DNA from 2 places in the Streptomyces sp. NPDC037126 genome. Region 2 is predicted to be linked to the other one. Evidence: riboswitches for the same ligand, from Rfam matches in the RefSeq annotation. Region 2 holds a riboswitch; the other holds the start of a gene.
What was found. A riboswitch is a leader RNA that binds a small molecule or an ion and turns the genes downstream of it on or off. The one in region 2 is predicted to bind glycine.
Positions count from the first base shown of each region.

Region 1 (4,556 bases), on a different contig from region 2:
GAGTGTGCGGCCCGCGTACGGGTCGGGGAGCCAGCGTCTGTACAGCTTCCGGGACGTCGTCGTCCTGAAGATCGTCAAGCGGTTCCTGGACACCGGGGTCTCGCTCCAGAACATCCGCACGGCCGTGCAGCACCTCAGGGAGCGCGGTTTTCGTGACCTGGAGCGCATGACCCTCATGAGCGACGGCGCCACCGTCTACGAGTGCACCTCGCCGGACGAGGTCCACGCTCTGCTCCAGGGCGGTCAGGGCATCTTCGGGATCGCGGTCGGCGTGGTGTGGCGGGACGTGGAGAGCGCCCTCTCGCAGCTGCACGGCGAGCGCGTCGACACGGGCGAGACCCTCGTGGGTCCCAACCCCGCGGACGAGCTGGCGCGGCGCCGCAACCGGGCGGTCTGACAACCGGTCCCACCGGGCGCGCTCCCGCGCCACCGCGTTGTCAGTGCCGTGGTGCAGCATCGGAGATGTGAGAAACGCGCCCACGATCCTGCATCTCGACATGGATGCCTTCTACGCCTCGGTGGAGCAGGCGTCCAAGCCGAGCCTGCGCGGGAAAGCGGTCGTCGTGGGCGGGCTCGGGCCGCGCGGTGTGGTGGCCACCGCGTCGTACGAGGCTCGGGTCTTCGGAGTGCATTCGGCGATGCCCATGGCCCAGGCCCGCAGGCTGGCGCCCAACGCCGCGTACCTCGTGCCGCGCTTCACCCTGTACCGGTCGATCAGCGAGCAGGTGATGGCGCTGCTGCGTGAGCTGTCGCCGCTGGTGGAGCCGCTCAGCCTGGACGAGGCGTTCGTCGACCTGGAGGCCGGGGGAGTGGCCTGGGACGCGGAGTCGGCGCAGCTGACGGGCGTCAGGCTGCGCGCGGACATCCGCGCGGTGACGGGGCTGACCGGGTCGGTGGGCCTGGCCGCGTCCAAGATGCTCGCGAAGATCGCCTCCGAGCAGGCCAAGCCGGACGGGCTGGTGCTCATCGAGCCGGGGACCGAGCGGGCGCTGCTGGGGCCGATGCCGGTGCGCACCCTGCCGGGGGTGGGGCCGGCCACGGGCGACCATCTGCGGCGGGCGGGGATCACCACGGTCGATGAGCTGGCCGAGGCGGGTGAGGACGAACTCGTACGGCTGGTCGGCAAGGCGCACGGGCAGGCGCTGTACGCGATGGCCCTGGCTCGCGACGAGCGGCCGGTGGTGGCCGAGCGCGAGGCGAAGTCGGTGTCGGTCGAGGACACCTACGACGTGGACATCCACGACCGGCTGCGCATCGCCCTGGAGGTGCAGCGGCTCGCCGACCGGTGCGTGGGCCGGCTGCGCGGCGCCGGGCTGTCCGGGCGGACCATCGTGCTGAAGGTGCGCCGGTACGACTTCTCCACCCTGACCCGCTCGGAGACTCTCAGAGGCCCCACGGACGATCCTGCGGTCGTCCGGGAGGCGGCGGCCCGGCTGCTGGACTCGGTGGACACCACGGGCGGGGTCCGGCTGCTCGGCGTGGGTGTCTCCGGGCTCGCCGACTACACACAGGAGGACCTGTTCGCGCAGGCGATGCCGGTGCGGGCGGCCGAGGAGCCGCGGGAGGCCGTGGCCGACGCCGTGACGGTGCCGCCGGAACCCGCCGAGCGGCACTGGCGCGCGGGGCAGGACGTGCGGCACGAGGAGTACGGAGCCGGCTGGGTGCAGGGGAGCGGGCTGGGGCGGGTCACGGTGCGGTTCGAGACGCCGCTGCAGGCCACTCCGGGGCGCGTGCGGACGTTCCCCGTCGGCGATCCCGCGCTGGAGCCCGCCGAGCCCCTGCCGCTGGTTCAGGCTCCCGCACACCCGCCGGCTCCGCTCGTTCCGTCGGGCGCCGACCCGCCCGGGGCCCTGGAAGAGGTCCGCGATCAGGCCTCCTCCGAGCCCGCCAGCTTGCCGAAGTCGTGGTCCGGTACGGAGGGAGGTCCGGCCACGTCGAGACCGTAGTGGTGGTAGAGCTGGAGTTCCTGTTCGGGGGAGAGGTGCCGGCCCACGCCGAAGTCGGGGGCGTCCCTGATCAGGGCGCGCTCGAACGGGACGTGGAGGGTGCCCTCGACGAGTTCGCTGGGCTCCAGGGGGACGAACGCGTCCCGGGAGAAAAGGCCGGTGCGTATGGCCGCCCATTCGGGCACGCCGGTGGCGTCGTCGAGATACACCTCGTCGATGGTGCCGATCTTGGTGCCATCGCGGTCGAACGCCTTGCGGCCGATCAGGTTGCGCGGATCGATGTCGGTCTGCACGGTCCCTCTCCCTCCACTTGGTCGCAACTCATCCGTAAGCACTACAAAAGAGCACATTCAGGGAGGCGGCCACTCGAGGGCTCCCGTGTTGACCTCGCTGGTAGGCTGACAGCGGCTGCTGACCCCGTGCGGGAGAGTCCTCCGACCACATCGGAGGCGCCGAAGGAGCAAATCCTCCCCGGAATCTCTCAGGCTCACGTACCGCACGGACGAGGTCACTCTGGAAAGCAGGGCGGGTGTCGACGGCTCCCGCCCTCACCGACGGTGAAAGCCGGCGTCCGCGGGCGCCTGGTGAAGCTCTCAGGTTGAGATGACAGAGGGGGAGGCCGTCGGGGTACCCGCGCCGTGGTGCCCCTCGAAGGTCGCGTCAGACCAGGAGGCCTCCGCAATGACCGCCCACCGCATTCCGCTCGCCGAGCTCGAATCGGGCATCCCCTTCGAGCAGCGCCACATCGGGCCCGACCACGAGGCGCGGGCCAAGATGCTCGCCTCGGTCGGCTACGGCTCCCTCGACGAGCTGACCGCCGCCGCGGTTCCGGATGTCATCAAGAACGCCGACGCCCTGGACCTGCCGGGTGCCCGCACCGAGGCCGAGGTGCTCGCCGAACTGCGCTCGCTCGCCGACCGCAACCAGGTTCTCGGCTCCATGATCGGCCTGGGCTACTACGGCACCTTCACCCCGCCGGTCATCCTGCGCAACGTCATGGAGAACCCGGCCTGGTACACCGCCTACACGCCGTACCAGCCGGAGATCTCCCAGGGCCGCCTGGAGGCCCTGCTGAACTTCCAGACCGTGGTCGCCGAGCTGACCGGCCTGCCCACCTCCGGCGCCTCGCTGCTGGACGAGGGCACGGCCGCGGCCGAGGCCGTGGCGCTGTCCCGGCGCATGGGCAGGAACAAGAAGGGCCTGTTCCTGATCGACGCGGACGCGCTGCCGCAGACCATCGCGGTCATCGAGACGCGTGCCGAGCCGGCCGGTGTCGAGGTCGTCGTCGCCGACCTCAGCGACGGCATCCCGGCCGACATCGCGGCGCGCGAGATCAACGGCGTGCTGATCCAGTACCCCGGCGCCTCCGGTGCCGTACGCGACATCAAGCCCGTCATCGAGCAGGCGCACGAGCTGGGCGCGCTCGTCACCGTCGCCGCCGACCTGCTCGCGCTGACCCTGCTCACCTCGCCGGGCGAGCTGGGCGCGGACATCGCGGTCGGCACCACCCAGCGCTTCGGCGTCCCGATGGGCTTCGGCGGTCCGCACGCCGGCTACATGGCCGTGCACGAGAAGTTCGCCCGCAGCCTTCCCGGACGCCTCGTCGGTGTGTCCGTCGACGCGGACGGCCACAAGGCCTACCGGCTCGCGCTGCAGACCCGTGAGCAGCACATCCGCCGTGAGAAGGCCACCAGCAACATCTGCACCGCCCAGGTGCTGCTCGCGGTGATGGCCGGCATGTACGCCGTCTACCACGGCCCCGAGGGGCTGCGGACGATCGCCCGCCGCACCCACCGCTACGCCACGATCCTCGCCGAGGGCCTGAAGGCCGGCGGCGTCGAGATCGTCCACGGCGCCTACTTCGACACGCTGACCGCTCGTGTGCCCGGCAAGGCGGCCGAGATCGTCGCCGCCGCCCGGGACAACGGGGTCAACCTCCGCCTGGTCGACTCCGACCACGTCTCGCTGGCCTGCGACGAGACCACCGTGCGGGCGCAGCTCGCCGCCGTCTGGTCCGCCTTCGGCGTCGAGGGCGACATCGAGGCGCTGGACGCGGTCGCCGCGGACACGCTGCCCGAGGCGATGCAGCGCACCGACGCCTACCTCACCCACCCGGTCTTCCACGAGCACCGCTCCGAGACCGCGATGCTGCGCTACCTGCGCAGGCTGTCCGACCGCGACTACGCGCTCGACCGCGGCATGATCCCGCTGGGCTCCTGCACCATGAAGCTCAACGCGACGACCGAGATGGAGCCGGTCACCTGGCCCGAGTTCGGCCAGCTGCACCCCTTCGCGCCCGCCGAGCAGGCCGAGGGCTACCTCACGCTCATCCACGAGCTGGAGGAGCGTCTCGCCGAGGTCACCGGGTACGACAAGGTCTCCCTGCAGCCGAACGCCGGTTCGCAGGGCGAGCTGGCCGGTCTGCTCGCGGTGCGCGGCTACCACCGTGCCAATGGCGACGACCAGCGGACCATCTGCCTCATCCCGTCCTCCGCGCACGGCACCAACGCCGCCAGCGCGGTCATGGCCGGCATGAAGGTCGTCGTCGTCAAGACCGCCGAGGACGGCGAGATCGACGTCGAGGACCTGCGGGCGAAGATCGAGAAGCAC
Region 1 covers NZ_JBVJTD010000006.1:8,917-13,472, forward strand. Annotated here, with positions in the region: gene ACZ7FF_RS15915 (MerR family transcriptional regulator) at 1-397, shown strand, start outside; gene ACZ7FF_RS15920 (DNA polymerase IV) at 465-1,946, shown strand; gene ACZ7FF_RS15925 (PRC-barrel domain-containing protein) at 1,868-2,239, opposite strand; glycine riboswitch at 2,359-2,453, shown strand; gene gcvP (aminomethyl-transferring glycine dehydrogenase) at 2,628-4,556, shown strand, end outside.
Region 1: linked by a shared signal. The riboswitch ahead of gcvP (aminomethyl-transferring glycine dehydrogenase) and the one ahead of gcvT (glycine cleavage system aminomethyltransferase GcvT) in region 2 are both predicted to bind glycine.

Region 2 (4,556 bases):
TCGGCCTGCTGGCCGTCCAGCTCGGACTCGCGCAGGTCGACCAGGATCAGGTGCACGTCGGTGCCGCCGGACAGCACGTTGACACCGGCCTCGCGGGCGTCCGCCGCGGTCAGGCGCTCGGCGAGGATGCGGGCGCCCTCCACCGTACGGCGCTGGCGCTCCTTGAAGTCCTCCGAGGCGGCGACCTTGAAGGAGACCGCCTTGGCCGCGATCACGTGCTCCAGGGGGCCGCCCTGGAAGCCCGGGAAGACCGAGGAGTTCAGCTTCTTCGCGAAGTCCTTCTTCGCGAGGATGATGCCGCCGCGCGGACCGCCGAGGGTCTTGTGCGTGGTCGAGGTGACCACGTGCGCGTGCTCCACCGGGTTCGGGTGGAGACCGGCGGCGACCAGGCCCGCGAAGTGCGCCATGTCGACCCACAGGTAGGCCCCGACCTCGTCGGCGATCCGGCGGAACTCGGCGAAGTCCAGCTGGCGCGGGTACGCGGACCAGCCCGCGATGATCACCTTGGGGCGGTGCTCCTTGGCGAGCCGCTCGACCTCGGCCATGTCGACCAGGCCCGAGTCGTCCACGTGGTAGGCGACCACGTTGAACTGCTTGCCGGAGAAGTTCAGCCGCATGCCGTGGGTCAGGTGACCGCCGTGGGCGAGGTCCAGGCCGAGGATGGTGTCCCCGGGCTGGGCCAGCGCGAACAGGGCCGCCTGGTTGGCGGAGGCGCCGGAGTGGGGCTGCACGTTGGCGTACTCGGCGCCGAACAGCTCCTTGATCCGGTCGATGGCGATCTGCTCGGCGACGTCGACGTGCTCGCAGCCGCCGTAGTAGCGGCGGCCCGGGTAGCCCTCGGCGTACTTGTTGGTGAGGACCGAGCCCTGGGCCTCCATCACCGCGAGCGGCGCGAAGTTCTCGGAGGCGATCATCTCGAGGGTGGACTGCTGGCGGTTCAGCTCGGCGTCGACCGCCGCGGCGATCTCCGGGTCCAGCTCGTGCAGGGGCGTGTTCAGGACAGTCATTCGGCCACTACTCCTCAGCCGGCGGTGTGGGCGGCGTACTCGTCGGCGGAGAGCAGGTCACCCGGCTCCTCCGTGACGCGCACCTTGAACAGCCAGCCGCCCTCGAAGGGGGCGGAGTTCACCAGCGACGGGTCGTTGACGACGTCCTCGTTGATCTCGGTGACCTCGCCGCCCACCGGCGAGTAGAGGTCGGAGACCGACTTGGTCGACTCCAGCTCACCGCAGGTCTCGCCCGCCTCGACGGTGGAGCCGACCTCGGGGAGCTGGGCGTAGACCACATCGCCGAGCGCGTTGGCCGCGAACTCGGTGATGCCGACCGTCGAGACGCCGTCCTCGGCGGCCGACAGCCACTCGTGCTCCTTGCTGTAGCGCAGCTGCTGGGGGTTGCTCATGGCCTGAATTCTCCTGTACGCGCGGGAGTGGTGGTGAGGGGGGAGTACGGAAACTGCTGGTGGGCGCGGGCGGGTGTGCGCAGGGTCACGTGCCCGCCGCGGACCGGCTCCGTGCGGGGCGCGGCCGCGCCCAGTGTCTACTTCTGGCGCTTGTAGAACGGCAGCGCCACGACCTCGTACGGCTCGTGGCTGCCCCGGATGTCGACGCCGACGCCCTCGGTGCCGGGCGCCGCGTGCGCGGCGTCGACATAGGCCATGGCGATCGGCTTGCCCAGCGTGGGGGAGGGGGCGCCGGAGGTGACCTCGCCGATCACCTGGCCGCCGGCGACGACGGGGTACCCGGCGCGCGGGACGCGGCGGCCCTCGGCGATCAGGCCGACGAGCACGCGCGGCGGGTTCTGCTCGGCGCGGGCGGCGGCCTCCACGAGCGACGTGCGGCCGACGAAGTCGCCCTTGTCGAACTTGACCACGCGGCCGAGCCCGGCGTCGAAGGGGGTCAGGGCGGTGGTCAGCTCGTGCCCGTACAGCGGCATGCCCGCCTCCAGGCGCAGCGTGTCGCGGCAGGACAGGCCGCACGCCACCAGGCCGACGCCCTCGCCGGCCTTGGTCAGCGCCTGCCACAGCTCGACCGCGTGCTCCGGCTTCACGAAGAGCTCGAAGCCGTCCTCGCCGGTGTAGCCGGTGCGGGCGATCAGCGCGGGGACGCCGGCGACCGTGCCGGGCAGGCCCGCGTAGTACTTCAGGCCGTCCAGGTCGGCGTCCGTGAGCGACTTCAGGATGCCGGGGGACTCCGGGCCCTGCACGGCGATCAGCGCGTAGGCGTCCCGGTCGTCGCGCACCTCGACCTCGAGGCCCCCGGAGCGCTCGCTCAGGGCGTCCAGCACGACCTGGGCGTTGGAGGCGTTGGCCACGACCATGTACTCGGTCTCGGCGAGCCGGTAGACGATCAGGTCGTCCAGGATGCCGCCGTCGGCCTGGCAGATCATGGTGTAGCGGGCGCGGCCGACGCCGATGGAGGCGATGTTGCCGACCAGGGCCATGTTCAGGAAGTCGGCGGCCTCGGGGCCGGTGACGGTGATCTCGCCCATGTGGGAGAGGTCGAACAGACCGGCCTTGGTGCGCACGGCGAGGTGCTCGTCGCGCTCGGAGCCGTAGCGCAGGGGCATGTCCCAGCCCGCGAAGTCGGTCATCGTCGCGCCGAGCGAGCGATGCACGGCATCGAGCGCGGTGTGGCGGAGTTCGGTACTGCTCATCGGTCGGTCGTCTCCCAGGGCACGGGGATGGGGCGAGGAACGTTCCTCCCCATCTGTCATCGGAACCTGAGAGGTTCGCCAGGACCGCCACGGGGGCGATCAGGGCTTGCACCTTGGGTGGAGCCACTGACACAGCGGCCCGCTTTTCAGATGTGCCTCGCCCGCGCGGTAACGGTGCCTGAGAGATTCAAGGGAGGGACTTGCTCCTTCGGCGCCCCGGGCGGTCCAGAGGGGACCCGGGGACTCTCCCGCGCGGATTCAAACGGCCGGTATGCAGTTGGCGGCCACATCATTGCACGCCACGGCCCCGCCCGTCAGGGCCGTCTCCGTAACCGCGCCGTGGCGGTACGCGCCCCCGGCCGCCGCACTCATTCCATTACCTTCTCTTTACTTTGGCCGGGCATGGATATTACCGGGACACAGGGGAGGGCGATCACGGTGAACAGAACCACGGCGTACGCGACGGGCACCGCCGCCGCGGTGCCGCGGCAGCGCCGCGCCCCGGCCCGCGAGCGCCGCGCCGAGCACCCCGAGCCGGCCGTCCGGGACCTGCGCGACCTCGCCGCGCGCGGCCCGCGGGCCCTGCTCTTCGCCCCCGGTGACGTCGTGGTGGTCGCCGGCCTGCCCGGCGGCGGCAAGTCCACGCTGATGCGCCGCGCGGTCGCGGGCCCCCGCGTGGACTCCCAGGACACCCGCGACCGATTCGCGGCCCGCCTGCCCCGCCGCCTGCCGTACGTTCTCTACCGCCCCCTGGTCCGCGCGGCCCACTACGCCGCCCTGCGCCGCGCCCTGCGCACCGGGGCGGGCGTCGTGGTGCACGACTGCGGCACCCAGGCCTGGGTGCGCGCCTGGCTCGCCCGTGCGGCCCGCCGCCGCGGCGCCACCCTGCACCTGCTGCTGCTCGACGTCCCGCCCGGGACGGCCCGGGAGGGCCAGCGCGAGCGCGGCCGGGGCGTCTCCCGCTACGCGTTCGGCCGCCATCGGCGTACGACGGCCCGTCTGCTCGGCGCGGTGGAGCGGGGCGAGCTGCCCCCGGGCTGCGGCTCGGCGGTGCTGATCGACCGGGCCGCGGCGGACACCCTGCACCGCATAGGCTTCGCCGGGCCCGCCCGGCCGGGGGACGCCGTCACAGCCACCCGCTAGCCTTCAGGTTCCCAGCAGTGGTTCCCAGCAGGCGGTAGGCAGATGGACTTCCCGGCGGACTTTCCCGCGGACTTCCCGGCACAGGCGCACCCCCACCCGCACGGCGGTTGGCCCGGCAACGAGCTGGAGGAGGTGCTGTCGGCCTCCCTAGGCGTCCCCACGGCGGGCGGCCGGATCATCGAGGTCCTCGGCCGGAGCTTCGTCTGGGTCCCGCTGCCGGCCGGCGGCGGCCCGGACAGCGGCCCGCTCGACCTGCCCACGCTGGACATCGACGGTCAGGTGTACGTCCCGGTGTTCAGCTCGGAGGAGCAGTTCCGCCAGGTGGCCGGCTCCCACATGTCGTACACGATCGCGCCCGCCGTGGAGTTCGCCCGCGGCCTGCCCCCGCAGGCCGGCATCGCGGTGAACCCCGGTGGCGTGGTCGGCATCCCCCTGCCGCCGCAGGCCGTCGCGGAACTGTGCCGCGCGGGCCGCACCCCGCTCGACGGCCTCGCCACCGGCGGCCGGGTCCGCCTCTTCGAGCCCGACTGGCAGGACGACCCGGTCGACTTCCTCTCCGCCGCCTCCGCCGAGTTCGACGGGATCGGCGTGGTCCTCACCGCCCGCCGCTGCCTGGCCGCCGTCGAGACGGCCGACCCGGTGATGTTCGTCGGCGTCGAACTCTCCCAGTGGGAGGGCGATCTGCGCGCCCTTCCCCTGGAGGCACTCGGCCGTGCCCTCGGCAGGGTCCCGGTCGCCTGGCCGGTGAACCTCGTCCTGCT
Region 2 covers NZ_JBVJTD010000010.1:52,965-57,520, forward strand. Annotated here, with positions in the region: gene glyA (serine hydroxymethyltransferase) at 1-1,007, opposite strand, end outside; gene gcvH (glycine cleavage system protein GcvH) at 1,022-1,399, opposite strand; gene gcvT (glycine cleavage system aminomethyltransferase GcvT) at 1,537-2,652, opposite strand; glycine riboswitch at 2,696-2,808, opposite strand; glycine riboswitch at 2,809-2,913, opposite strand; gene ACZ7FF_RS22355 (AAA family ATPase) at 3,085-3,795, shown strand; gene ACZ7FF_RS22360 (enhanced serine sensitivity protein SseB) at 3,838-4,556, shown strand, end outside.